3 regions of the Arthrobacter sp. UYP4 genome follow, and region 2 is predicted to be linked to each of the others. Evidence: riboswitches for the same ligand, from Rfam matches in the RefSeq annotation. Region 2 holds a riboswitch; each other region holds the start of a gene.
What was found. A riboswitch is a leader RNA that binds a small molecule or an ion and turns the genes downstream of it on or off. The one in region 2 is predicted to bind cyclic di-AMP.

Region 1: linked by a shared signal. The riboswitch ahead of AC0Z9V_RS13085 (LysM peptidoglycan-binding domain-containing protein) and the one ahead of AC0Z9V_RS12090 (NlpC/P60 family protein) in region 2 are both predicted to bind cyclic di-AMP.
Region 3: linked by a shared signal. The riboswitch ahead of AC0Z9V_RS17755 (C40 family peptidase) and the one ahead of AC0Z9V_RS12090 (NlpC/P60 family protein) in region 2 are both predicted to bind cyclic di-AMP.

What each region holds. Positions count from the first base shown of each region.
Region 1 covers NZ_JBXAVU010000003.1:192,401-196,784, forward strand. The annotation lists gene acs (acetate--CoA ligase) at 1-1,637, shown strand, start outside; gene AC0Z9V_RS13085 (LysM peptidoglycan-binding domain-containing protein) at 1,738-2,676, opposite strand; cyclic di-AMP (ydaO/yuaA leader) riboswitch at 2,680-2,861, opposite strand; gene AC0Z9V_RS13090 (hypothetical protein) at 2,975-3,211, opposite strand; gene AC0Z9V_RS13095 (glycoside hydrolase family 6 protein) at 3,275-4,384, opposite strand, start outside.
Region 2 covers NZ_JBXAVU010000002.1:747,789-752,172, reverse strand. The annotation lists gene AC0Z9V_RS12105 (MFS transporter) at 1-393, shown strand, start outside; gene serC (phosphoserine transaminase) at 398-1,522, opposite strand; gene AC0Z9V_RS12095 (iron-dependent transcriptional repressor DtxR) at 1,775-2,473, shown strand; cyclic di-AMP (ydaO/yuaA leader) riboswitch at 2,603-2,772, shown strand; gene AC0Z9V_RS12090 (NlpC/P60 family protein) at 2,778-3,632, shown strand; gene AC0Z9V_RS12085 (NlpC/P60 family protein) at 3,654-4,384, shown strand, end outside.
Region 3 covers NZ_JBXAVU010000010.1:15,173-19,556, reverse strand. The annotation lists partial or broken gene AC0Z9V_RS17770 (hypothetical protein) at 1-496, shown strand, start outside; gene AC0Z9V_RS17765 (hypothetical protein) at 500-1,276, shown strand; gene AC0Z9V_RS17760 (metal-sensitive transcriptional regulator) at 1,419-1,760, opposite strand; cyclic di-AMP (ydaO/yuaA leader) riboswitch at 2,140-2,352, shown strand; gene AC0Z9V_RS17755 (C40 family peptidase) at 2,355-3,239, shown strand; gene AC0Z9V_RS17750 (cytochrome c oxidase assembly protein) at 3,435-4,384, shown strand, end outside.

The DNA.
Region 1 (4,384 bases), on a different contig from region 2:
CCTACGCGCAGTTGCAGGACGAGGTCTCACGGGCCGCGAACGCACTGCTGGCCCTCGGGATCGGCAAGGGCGACCGCGTGGTGATCTATCTCCCGGTCCTCGTCGAGACGGTCGTGGTCACCCTCGCGTGCGCCCGGATCGGCGCCGTGCACTCCCTCGTGTTCGGCGGGTTCTCGGCGGAGGCACTGCGCTTCCGCGTCGAGGACACGGGCGCGAAGCTGCTCGTCACCACCGACGGCCAGTACCGCCGGGGGACGGCCGTGCCTGTGAAGGACAACGCCGACGCCGCGGTATCCGGTCGGAACAGCATCGAGCACGTGCTCGTGGTGCGCCGCACCGGTTCCGACGTCAGCTGGACCGGAGGCAGGGACGTCTGGTGGCACGACGTCGTCGACACCGCGTCACCGCACCACGAACCGGAGGCGTTCGACGCCGAGACGCCCCTGTTCATCATGTACACCTCGGGGACCACCGGGAAGCCGAAGGGCCTCGTGCATACGTCCGGCGGCTACCTCACGCAGGCGTCGTGGAGCTTCGAGCACCTCTTCAGCAATCCCGATCCGGCCCTGCGGGATCGCGACGTCCACTGGTGCACCGCTGACCTGGCCTGGGTCACCGCGCACACCTACGAGCTGTACGGGCCGCTCTCCAACGGTGCCACGCAGGTCCTCTTCGAGGGCACACCGAACACGCCGCACCCGGGCCGCCACTTCGAGATCATCGAACGCTACGGCGTCACGAGCTACTACACGGCGCCGACGCTGGTCCGGTCACTGATGGGCTGGTTCCCCGACGGCGTCCCGGCCGGCTACGACCTCTCGAGCATCCGCGTGCTGGGCACCGTCGGCGAGGCGGTCAATCCCGAGGCGTGGCGCTGGTTCCGGAAGAACCTCGGCCGCGACGAGGTGCCCGTCGTCGACACCTGGTGGCAATCCGAGACCGGCGCGACCGTCCTCTCCCCCAGCCCCGGGGACACCGACTTCAAGCCCGGCTGCGCCGCTCGCGCCCTTCCCGGGGTCAGCACGCGCATCGTCGACGACGAGGGCCGGCCGGTGCCTCCCGGCGTGCAGGGCCTGATCGTGGTGGATCGCCACGGCCCGGCCATGGCCCGCACCGTCTGGGGGGATCCCCAGCGCTACCTCGATTCCTACTGGCGGAAGTTCGCCGCGCAGGGCTGGTTCCTGGCGGGCGACGGCGCGCGGTACGACGACGACGGCGACACCTGGATCCTCGGGCGCGTGGACGACGTCATCAACGTGTCGGGCCACCGGCTGTCCACCATCGAGATCGAGTCGGCGCTGGTGGCCCACCCCCTGGTGACGGAGGCCGGCGTCTGCCCCGTGACGGATCCGCTGACGGGCCACGCGATCGCCGCGTTCGTGGTGCTCTCGGCAGGGGCGGACGCATCCGGCGACGTCACCGCGGCCCTGCGCTCGCACGTGGCGGGCGCCATCGGACCCATCGCCCGTCCCTCGTCCGTCGTCGTCGTCCCCGACGTGCCCAAGACACGCTCCGGGAAGATCATGCGGCGCCTGCTCACCCAGCTCCATGAGGGCACGGCCCTCGGGGATACGACGTCCCTGCAGAACGAGGGCTGCATCCCCGGCATCCAGGCCGCCCTGGCAGCGCGGGGCTGAGTCCCCGCGTCGGTCGGCGCCTCTGTCGGGCGTTAAAGAAAGGAAGCGGCAGGGCCCCGTCCAAGCACCTGCCGCTTCCCGCGTGTGGTCCGTCGGGTTGCTAGCCGGCAACCCGGACGAAGGATGCTCCCGGCAGGTCCGAGAGGGGGTGCTGCATGGTGAGGTTCGACCCGTTCATGCCGCTGCTGATGACCTGGCCGCCGCCGACATAGATGGCCACGTGGCCCGCCGTGATGACGATGTCGCCGGCAGCAGGGGTGGCCACCGTCGAACCGAACTGGAAGAACTGCGAGGGACCGAGGTCTCCCACGGAGATGCCCGCTGCCCGCAGGGCGTTCTCGACCAGTACGGTGCAGTCCTGGATCGCGCCGGCCTGCAGCTGCGCCTGGGCGGACGCCACGAGGGTGCCCGCGACGCCGCTGGATGCCACCGGCGTGATGTCTGCCGAGGCGAGGTACACGCCCGAGCCGGGCGCGGTCGACACAGCCGGTGCCGGGGCGACGGCGGCTGCCTGCTGGACCTCCGCCGCGGGAGCGACGACGGCTGCCTGCTGGACCTCGGCGGCGGGAGCGACGGCCACGGGGACCGACACGGCCTGGGCCGGAGCCTGCGCCGCACCGCTCGCGGGGATCACCACGGTGTCGCCGGGGAAGATGATCGAGGCGAGGGAGAGCCCGTTGGCCGCGAGGACGGCCGTCAGGTCGGCGCCGTAGGTCGCTGCGATGCCACCGAGGGTGTCACCGGCGACGACGGTGTGGGTCGCATCGGCTGCGGGAGCGACCGCTACGGGAGCGACTGCTGCGGCGGGCGCCGCTGCGGGTGCTGCGACGGCTGCGGGGGCGGTCGAACCCTGCTCGGTGTAGGAGCCGGCGTGCGCGGTGCCGACAGCGCTGAGCGCGAGGCCCGAGGTGATGGCGACGACGGCGACGGGGCGGCCGACGGTGGTGGCGTGCGCCTTGGCTGCCTGCGACAGTCCCTGCATCGCGAGGTTGCCGTCGACTGCGGCACGGTGGCGCGCAGGGGAAATCTTTCGGAACATGGATGAATACCTCTCCCATGCCTGCGGGGTGAGCTGTCGGGTTCGGATGGGAGTCACCCGGCCGCGGTCAGCGCCGTATCCGGCGATGTTCAGCGACTTAACCCCGAGGACGCCGGCAGGAGGGCCGCACGCCCGGTGGAACTGTGGTTCCCCCGTCCCCGCCTCGGTGTTTGCGAACGAATCCCGATCGGCGGCAGGGCTCGGCAATCCGTCCGGGAGCGCCTCACTCCGGCGGAGGCACCCGATGACGATACCCAGTGCTCCTCCGGTTTGTCACATTTCCGTAACGGCGCGTACCCTACGCGCCGGTGCGGAACGACCACCAGCGACGCACGGCGGCGAGCGTGCCACCCGCGCTGAACGCGAGCAGGACGATCTGCTGCAGGTAGAACCCATGGCTCTCGACCGCACCTGTGCCGCCCGCGCCCAGCGCGATGCTGGTGGCCAGGGTGACGGTCAGCACGAGACCCACCCAGGAGAGCGTGCTCCAGAGCATCCGTTCCCGCAGGCGGCCCGCAGATTTCCAGCTGTCCATCCCCTCAGCGTAGGCGTCCGGAGAGCGTGCGCGGCCCACGGACCGCGCACGCTCTCCGGTCCGCTACGGCCGTACGGGCGCGCTGGCGTTCGCGATCAGGTCCAGCGCCTGCTCGGGGAACCAGGCACCGGCCGCAGGATCCACGCGGCCCCACTCCGGGTCCATGCCCCCGTTGTCCGTCAGGCCGCGACTGCACTCCCCGTCGGACTCTCCCGGGACCTTGATCCAGAGGAAGGCGTCGGCGAGTTCGTTGCCCGTGTCGGAGGTCGGGAGGTAGCCGAGTCCGCGGCCCGGAGGATTGCACCAGACCTGGGGATCCGGGTAGGCGACCGACGGGACCCAGGGGCCCCGTCCGTTCCGGCTCGTGTCGATCACGAAGTGTGCGAGCTCGTCCGACGACGGTGCGTTCGGAGCACCGGCGACGTGCTGCGCGTACCACGCGTCCGTCAGCCCCCAGGTGGAGAAATCGGCGGGCGAGGCCGGGTAGTACTGGCTGGCGCAGGATCCGTAGGCCCCGGGGTCGATCTCGGTGGCGTAGTGGATGCACTGCGACACCCAGCTGCCGAACTTCAGCTGCCGCTCGGTGAGCTCGTAGTTGGAGACGTTGAGGAAGAAGCCGTCGGCCTTCTGTACGCCGGCCTTCACGAGCCGGCTCGAGATCTCGCCCGTACCGAGCCAGGCGCTGTGGGTGCCGTCGAGGTAGACCTTGGTGTCGGGCAGTGCCTTGAGGCGGTCCACCGCATAGTTGAGCATCTCGAAGCGTTCCGCTGCAGCGCTCGCGGCGTCCGCCTCTGCCGGCTGGCACCACTCGAGGGCGCCGTCGAGCCCGCGGTACCAGGGGATGATGCCGAGGCCGTCCGGTTCGAGGATCACCATCGCCGCCCTGTCCTGGATCCCGGCGGCGAGCGCGTCGATCCAGGCCTTGTAGCCAGCGACGTCGGTCGCGCCACCGGCGGAGTACTGCGAGCAGTCGCGGAACGGCAGGTTGTAGGCCGCCAGCACGGGGACCTGCCCCTTGCCCGCGGCGCGGTGCGTCGTGTTGCGCACCTGCTGGGTGACGGCCTTCGGATCGCTCCCGGTGACCCAGACGGCCTGCGGCGTCGAGACCATGGCACCGAGGCTGTCGGCGGTGGCACGATCACCCGAGGCTCGCAGGTCGGCGATCTGCCGGTG
Region 2 (4,384 bases):
ATCGCGTGCGTCCTGGCGGCCCTCGCACCGAACCTCTGGCTGTTCGGGCTCGCACTCGTGCCGGTGGGTCTCTTCGCGCTGACGCTGATGACCAGCGCCAACGCCTACGTGCAGACGACGACGGACCCCGCCATGCGCGGCCGGGTCATGGCCCTCTACTTCGCCATCTTCCTCGGCGGGACGCCGCTGGGCGCCCCCGTGGTGGGATGGGTCTCCGACATGTTCGGTCCGCGGTGGAGCCTGGGCGTGGCCGCCGCCTCCGGCATCATCGCCGCGGCCGCCGGCATCTTCTGGGCGTGGAGGTACCACGACGTCCGGTTGCGGTACGACCGCTCGGCACCCCGGCGGCTCCGCCTCGACCACGAGGCCGGCGCCGCGGACGGCAGCACCTGACCTGCTAGAGGAGGTGCTCGACCACGTGGTCGATGCAGGCGATGAGAGCCGAGACGTCGTCGGGCTCGATCGCCACGAAGGTGGCGACGCGCAGCTGGTTGCGCCCGAGCTTGCGGTACGGCTCGACGTCGACGATCCCGTTGGCCCGCAGGATCGCGGCGATGCGCGCGGCATCCACCGCATCGTCGAAGTCCACCGTCACGATGACGTTCGAGCGGTCCTCGGGGCGGGTCACGTAGGGGCTCGCCACGGGGGAGGCCTCCGCCCAGGAGTACAGGCGTCCCGCTGAGTCCGCCGTGCGGGCGGCGGCGAAGGGCAGCCCGCCCTGGGCGTTGAGCCATTCCACCTGCGCGTCGAGCGTGACCAGGGTGGACAGCGACGGGGTGTTGTACGTCTGGTTCAGGCGCGAGTTGTCGATCGCCGTCTGGAGGTTGAGGAAGTCGGGGATCCAGCGGTCGCCGGCATCGATCCGGGCCGCCCGCTCCAGCGCTGCGGGGGAGAAGAGGCCCAGCCACAATCCGCCGTCGGAGGCGAAGTTCTTCTGCGGGGCGAAGTAGTAGACATCGGCCTCGGAGACGTCCACGTCGAGGCCGCCGGCCGCGGAGGTCGCGTCCACGAGGACCAGGGCGCCGTCGTCCGCGCCCTCGACCCGTCGAACGGGAGCCGCGACACCCGTCGACGTCTCGTTCTGCGGCCAGGCGTAGGTGTCCACGCCCGCTGCGGCCGCCGGATCGGGGCGCGTACCCGGCGGGGCCGTGATGATGTCCGATGCCTCGAGGAACGGCGCCCTGGTGGTGGCGGAGGCGAACTTGGAGCCGAACTCGCCGAAGGAGAGGTGCTGCGCCCTGTGCTCCACGAGCCCGAAGGTGGCGACATCCCAGAAGGCCGTCGAGCCGCCCACCCCGAGGACCACCTCGTATGCCTCGGGTGCGCCGAAGAAGGTGCTCAGACCGTCCCGCACGCGCCCGACGAGTTCGCGCACGGGAGCCTGGCGGTGCGACGTGCCCAGCAGGACCCGTCCCGCGGACACGAGGGCGTCGATCTGTCCGCTCCGGACCTTGGACGGACCGGCGCCGAACCGGCCGTCCGACGGCAGGAGGTGCTCGGGGATGCGGGGCAGTTCGGTCATGGGTGCTCCAGCTGTTTCGGCGGCGGGTATCGCCCTCATTCTGCCCGAGGAGCCGGTGGCGCTCCATTTGTTAACACCGCAGGCGGAGGATGCGGCGGGGACGCCGTCGCCGCCCCGGTCGATTGCCGGGGGAATCGCACCATGGGTTAACCTTGGGAGGCGTGGGGCGGAACAGGTCGTGGCGGCCGTGGACCCCCACCGGCGTGAGGCATCCCAGCCGCGCACCCGCACCGCACCAAGGAGCTGACCCGCATGACGGACCTCATCGACACCACCGAGATGTACCTGCGGACCATCCTTGAACTCGAGGAAGAGAACATCGTCGCCCTGCGGGCGCGCATCGCCGAACGGCTGCGCCACTCGGGACCCACGGTCTCCCAGACCATCGGACGCATGGAGCGTGACGGACTGGTGGTCGTCTCGGGTGACCGGCACCTCGAGCTCACCGAACTGGGACGGCACCGGGCCACCGGGGTCATGAGGAAGCACCGCCTCGCGGAACGCCTCCTGAGCGACGTCATCGGGCTCGACTGGGCCTACGTGCACGACGAGGCCTGCCGCTGGGAGCACGTGATGAGCGAACGCGTCGAGCGCAGGCTCTACGAACTCCTGGGCAAGCCCTCCGAGTCGCCCTACGGGAATCCCATCCCCGGCCTCGAGGCCATCGGCGGCGTCCAGTCCGAACTCTTCACCGACGGCGTGGTCACCCTGCTCTCCGCCATGGGCACCTACTCGCCCGAGAAGCCGGTCACGCTGGTGCGCCTGGCCGAGCCGATCCAGGTCGACCCGGAACTCCTGACCCAGCTCGACGAGGGCGGCCTGCGGCCGGGTGCACGCCTCAGCCTGGAGTCGGTGGGCGGGTACGTCTCCGTCCGCGTCCCCGGGGTGGAAGGTGCGCTCGAGCTGCCTCCGGAGGTCGCCTCGCACGTGTTCGTCTCCGTCGCGTCCTGAGTCCGGCACGGCTCCGTCATCAATAACACACCATTCCGTGACCGTAACGTGACATACCGCGATATCTGAGGTAGCCTCCATCTTGTGCCAAATTCGCTCTAGATCCGGCACCCTCCTGCAAATCGCCTAGCTCTGCCATTGCCGGAGGTCCGTCCGCACCATCGCATGGCAGAGGCGGGGGAACCAATTTTCGGGTTTCTGTTCCAGAAATCCTTGGGGTTAAGTCGCTGTTTCCGCAGCGGCCGGGTGACTCCCATCCGAATCCGACAGCTCACCTCGCAGGCGTTGGGAGAGGCAATCCAACGTGTCCAAAAGCTCTTCGCCGGGCCGCCACCGCGCGCCCCGGGACGTCAGTCCGCTGACGGCCCTGTCCACAGCAGCAGCATCCAATGCCGGATCGGTCGGCCGCCAGGCAGCCGTCATCGTCGCGGCGTCGGGCCTGGTCCTGACCGCGGGACTGCCCGCCCAGGCTGCAACCGCCGCCGAGCGTGAAGTCCAGTCCTCCGCAGCGTTGACCGTGAGCCGCGTCGTGTCGGCCGAGGTCACCGTGCCGGCCACCGCGACGGTCTCCTTCGATCGCGTGGCCGTCGAGGTCACTCCTGCTCCCGAGGTCGTCGAGCCGCCGGCTCCCGTCGTCGAGGCCGAGCCCGCCGTCGTCGTCGAGGCTCCCGCCGCGGTCGTGGCGCCCGCTGCTCCCGTCGAGGTCGCTGCTGTCGAGGCCGCTCCCGCCGCGGCCGCTCCTGTCGAGGCCGCTCCCGTCGCACCCGTGGTCGCACCCGCCGCCGTGGCGCCCGCACCGGTCGCCGTCGCCGAGCCCGTCGTCGCACCGGCACCCGCGCCTGTCCAGTCCTCCGGTGTCGCTGCCGGGCTGGTCGCCTCTGCCTACGGCCAGATCGGCGTCGCCCAGGACTGCACCGCGATGGTCGAGACCGCCCTGCGCTCCGTCGGCAAGTCCGTCGGCGATCTCGCACCCGGCCAGTTCTTCCAGTTCGGCGACGTCGTCGGATCCCCCGCTGCGGGTGACCTGGTCATCACGGCGGGCCACGTCGCGATCTACGTCGGTAACGGCCAGGTCATCAGCGGTGGCCTCAACGGCATGAACACCGGCCTCCACAACCTCTCAGACCTTCCCGGCGCCGGCTTCGTCCGCGTCCGCTAGAACCCCTTCGGAGAAACCACCATGTCTTCACGCGCCATCATCGCCCGCCACCGCAGCGAAACCCAGGACACCGCCGGCCTCTCGGCCCTCGCCAAGGCCGTCACCACCGGCGGCATGGGCCGCCAGGCCGCCGTCATCGCCGCGGCCTCCGGCCTCGTCCTGACGAGCGGGGTCGCAGCCAACGCCGCGGACCTGCAGCCGCAGCGTGACGCCGCAGCGTCCAGCGTCACGGTCACGTCGGCCCGCGCGGCCGTCGTCGCCTCGTCCGAGACCGCCGTCGCCTTCAACATGACCCCGGTCAAGGTCACCGCCAAGCCGGTCGTCGTCGAGGCGCCCGTCGCCGAGCCCGCCCCGGTCGTCGAGGCACCCGTCGCCGAGGCTCCGGCACCGGTCGTCGTCGAGGCACCCGTCGCCGACGCTCCGGCACCCGTCGTCGTCGAGGTGCCGGTCGCACCGGCTCCCGTCGCCGCGGCCGTCGCGGCCCCCGTCGCACAGGCCGCCCCGGTCGCCGTGGCTGCTCCCGCCCCGGCTCCTGCTCCCGCCCCGGCTCCTGCTCCCGCCCCGGCCGCCTCCTCCGGAGTCGCGGCGACCATCGCCGCCGCGGCCCAGGGCCAGCTCGGCGTCATGCAGGACTGCACGCGCCTGGTCAGCAACTCGCTCGCCGCCGCGGGCATCAACTTCCACGGCTGGCCGGCAGGCTACCTCTCCCTCGGCCGCACGGTGGGCGCAGGCGAGGCCATCCCGGGTGACCT
Region 3 (4,384 bases), on a different contig from region 2:
CGGTGCTTGGTCGAAGGCCACTGAGGCTGAGCCCGGGCCGCTGGCCCACGCCTCGCGTGTGCTGGCCCGTTCGGCACATCGGTCAGGGGTGACCATCAGCGACCCCGTGAAGCCAGCACTGCGGATGTCCGGCACCTCAGCGTTCCTCCTCGCGGCCGCCACCGCCCCGTCACCGGTCGCGCAGACGCTCATCATGCAGCAGATGCTCCGCACCATCCGGCTCCTGCACGACATGCAGGCCAGCAATCAGGAGCTGCGCGAAGCGACCCTCCTGACCGAGACGGTGCGTGAGCACCTGAGTATCGTCGGAGCCCCGCTACCGGATGTCCCCGAACCGCGTCTGCCAGCAGCATTGACCACACAGGAGCACACCGCCGGTGTGGAACGGAAGGCCGTGCCGTCCTTGACAGAGGCTAAGCGCCCGCTGCGAGGACAGCGACCTGCGGAGAACTTCGAGACAGAGCTGCACGTGCCGGATCAAGGGATAGGGAGATAGCGCATGAACCATGACACACCCGATGGGGCAGAGGGGCTGTTCCGACCGCAGTTGCAGTCAGCCCTTGCCGTCGCAGGCAGGCTCGGCGAAATGCTCGCCCGTCAGCGCGCAGAGCGGAACGAGCAGATGCTGCGCGCCCAGGACGCCGAGCGTCGACAGCTCCAGGAGCGGTTCGAAGCCGAACGAGCCGTCATGCGTACCCAGCTCGGCGCTGTTTACCAGCCGCAGTTCTGGGAAGCGGCCAGACCTGAGGACATCGCCTCCCAGCACGCCCTCGCACAGCAGTGGGAGCCGTTCGATGACATGGCCCGCCTTTCCCGCGAACACATGCACGACGAGATCCGCACACGGTACAACCTGACTCCTGAGGAGTACCTTGAGGGGCGCCAGCAATCGGCCCGACAAGTGATGGCCGACGCCCCTAAAAGACAGGAAGCAGTCCGAAACTGGGATGCGCAGCGCGACTACGTAGAAGCTGAGCGGCAGTCCGCGGTCGTCGTAACCGAGGACTGGCAGAACGACGTCGACACACAGAACGCAGCAGCCAACGCCAAGGAACTCTGGGACACAGGCGACCGCAGGGCTAAACTCGCAGAATTCCTCACCGAACGAGTCGGAACCACAGACATTGGGCGAGAAGGAGTCGCCGCCGTCCTCGCAGCCGACCTCAGTAACGGGACACCACCATCGGCGGCAGTGAAAGCCGTCAAGCATTCCGTCCGCCGCCCAAACGGGTCCGAACCCGAACACATAAACGAAAGAGGCTTTGGTGTGGGCTAGGCCCCGAGGCGCAAAAGGGAGATACCGATAAGAGCGCGATTGTGTGACGCTTCCTTATCCAGCCACGCTATAGAGCCACGTTGTGGCGACGCCGATAAGCGACCTTTGGGTAGTAAAGGTGCGTCGTGGATGAGGTAAGCAGTTAACGCAGTAGGCGACCTATTGCACGAGTGGCTTCCTTGATTTTGGCGTCGACGGTATCGGTGCCCGCTTGGCCGGGTGTGCCATGTGTGCGTGCGGCTTCATGGGCGGCATCTGCGACGCAGTGGGTGAGATGGCTTTCCAATAATCCGAGGCTGAGCGCATGCATGGCGTTGTTCACGGCGGCGACCTGGGTGAGAATGTCAATGCAGTATTGGTCTTCATCAACCATGCGGGCTATTCCGCGGACCTGACCTTCGATGCGCTTGAGCCGGCGCAGGTAGGCGCCCTTATCGGTTGCATATCCGTGTTGATGAGGTGTTGCCCTGGTGAGCGGGTCCATGTAGTCGGCTGGTTGTGCCGCGCTAGCAGTGTTGATGCTGACCTTCGGTGCGATGTGGTTGCTCATAGTCGTTCCCCTCAACATCATCGGCGGGTTGCTGACCGGCGCAGGAAGCCGTTGATGTGGTCTTCGGCCATGCGAGATACACGGCCCTCACCAGTATCTGTCAACGAGCACGGGCAGGTGAATGAACAACAGAAGCAGAAGTTCCGCAGGCCTCTGTTAGCGGCCCTCTAGTCGGCGTGTCGTGGCAACATGCCGACCCTCGTTATGCGAACGTGACATCAAATACCATCCTGGGGTATTCTCCTCAGGTGATCCCGGCACCCGTCGAGATCGCTCTCCCACGCAGAATGCCGAGCCCTGCCGCTGCTACCGGGATCCGTTCGTACAATCCATACGGCAGGGACGGGGGAACCACGTTTCCACCGGGTCACCGCACCTTCGTGTGTTGATCCTCGGGGTTAAGTCGATCCATCAGTTCATTCCTGTGCTGCATCCTTGCGTGCTGCCATGGGACCAGGTTGAGGACGGCCGGGTGACTCCCATCCGAACCCGACAGCTCACCCCGCAGGCATGGGAGAGGCAATCACCATGTCACGTCCGTCCATTTCTGCGCGCCACCGCGCCGCCGTCACCCACTCCATCGCCCTCGAGGGCCTGTCGTATTCCGCGAAGACCAGCGCTGTAGCACTGGGCAAGCCGGCCATCATCGCAGCTGCAACCGGCGGCCTCGTCTTCGCTGTTGGAGCCCCCGCCGCCCAGGCCGGCACCTACTCGCAGGACGCCTCCAGCACCGTCACAGCGCAGGCCCCCGCCGCCGCTGCTACAGGCGTCTACACGGTTGCCTCCGGCGACACCATGGGTGCCATTGCCGCCAAGCACGGCGTGAATCTCGATGCTCTGCTGGCAAGCAATGGCCTGTCCTACGCCTCGGTCATTTTCCCGGGTCAGCAGATCCAGCTTTCCGGTGTTGCCTCTACCAGTGTTGCTGTCAGTGCAGCCGCTGTTCCCGCTGCCGCTCCCACCAGCCAGGTCTTCTACAGCGCACCGGCCGCAGCCCCGGCTCCCGCTCCTGCAGCACCTCAGCCCGGATACTCCCTGACCTCGTCCACTGTCGCCCCGATCGCCCCGGCAGCTCCCGCAGCGCCGAGTGTTCCCGCGAGTGGCGTCGGTGCGGCCATCGTGGCATCGGCCTACGCCCAGATCGGGTCCATCCAGGACTGCACTGTTCTTGCTGAGCGGGCACTGCGCTCGATCGGAAAGAATGTCGGAGACCTCGGCCCCATGCAGTTCCTGCAGTACGGAACTGTCGTCGCCACCCCGGCCCCCGGTGACCTCGTGGTCCGTCCGGGTCACGTCGCGATCTACGTCGGTGGCGGCAAGGTCATTAGCAGCGGCATGAATGGTGCGAACCTCACCATGGAACACCCCCTGTCCGACCTCGCCGGATCGACCTTCGTGCGCGTCGCAGGCTAACTTCACCCTCCGGTGAGGTGGTTGCCCTCAAGCTGAGATAGCGGTGAGTGCCCTGGACGGGGGCACTCACCGCTATTTCCTTGCCCGCGCGTCTCCGCTTTTCGGGTTGCGGTGCAAGTTGACCGGGCGTGCGGTTCCTAGATATTTACGAGCTAGACCTGGGCGAGAGCGTGACGTTGAGATGGTTGTGTATCAGTGAATGATCCGTGGGTTAGCGGGCCGGTCTGGATACCGGAGGCCCCGCCATCGTGGGCGGCCTACCTAGCGCCGACCCTGCAGCCGATCCCGCTGATCCCCGGAGTCGCTCTGGTCCTGGGTGTGTTCTACCTGGCCGGCGCGATCCGCCTGTGGTCGATGGGCCGTTCCTGGCCTGTGTGGCGGACGGTGATCTTCCTGGCGGGCTGCGCCATCATCATGATCACCATGGGCGCCGGCGTCGAAGGCTACGGTCTGCGCATGTTTTCCGTCTTCATGTTCCAGCAACTGACGCTCATGATGGCCGTCCCTCCGCTTCTGGTCCTGGGTCGGCCCGGCACCTTGTTGCTGCGCGCCACCCCTCATCATGGACTTGGGCGCCCGATCCTCCGGCTCGCTCATGCGGGACTGCGCTCAAGATCCGCTCGGATCGTCCTTCATCCGGCGTTCATGATCCCGGTGTTCCTTGTCAGCTTCTACGGGGTCTACCTCAGTGGTATCGCCGACGCGATGCTGCCGTCCTGGTACGGGCACATCACCCTTGAACTGCTGTTTTTGATCTCCGGGGTGCTCTTCACCGTCCCCGTGCTATCGACGGACCCTCTACCGGTGAAACAGTCCCACTTCGGCCGGTTCCTCGACATTTTCGCCGAGATGCCGCTTCATGCGTTCTTCGGCGTCGTCCTGATGATGGCGACCACCCCTGTCGTCGATTTCTTCGGCACGCTGCCCGCTGGGTGGGACGTCGACCCGCTTACCGATCAGGGCATCGCCGGCGGCTTGGCCTGGTCCTACGGGGAACTGCCTTCGGTGCTGATGCTGCTGATCATCATGGTGCGCTGGCAGCGCGACGACACCGTGACCTCACGGGCTATTGACCGGAAGCACAATCGGGAGGGAACACCGGAGCTCGACGCGTACAACGCCTACCTCGAGCAGCTCAGGCAACG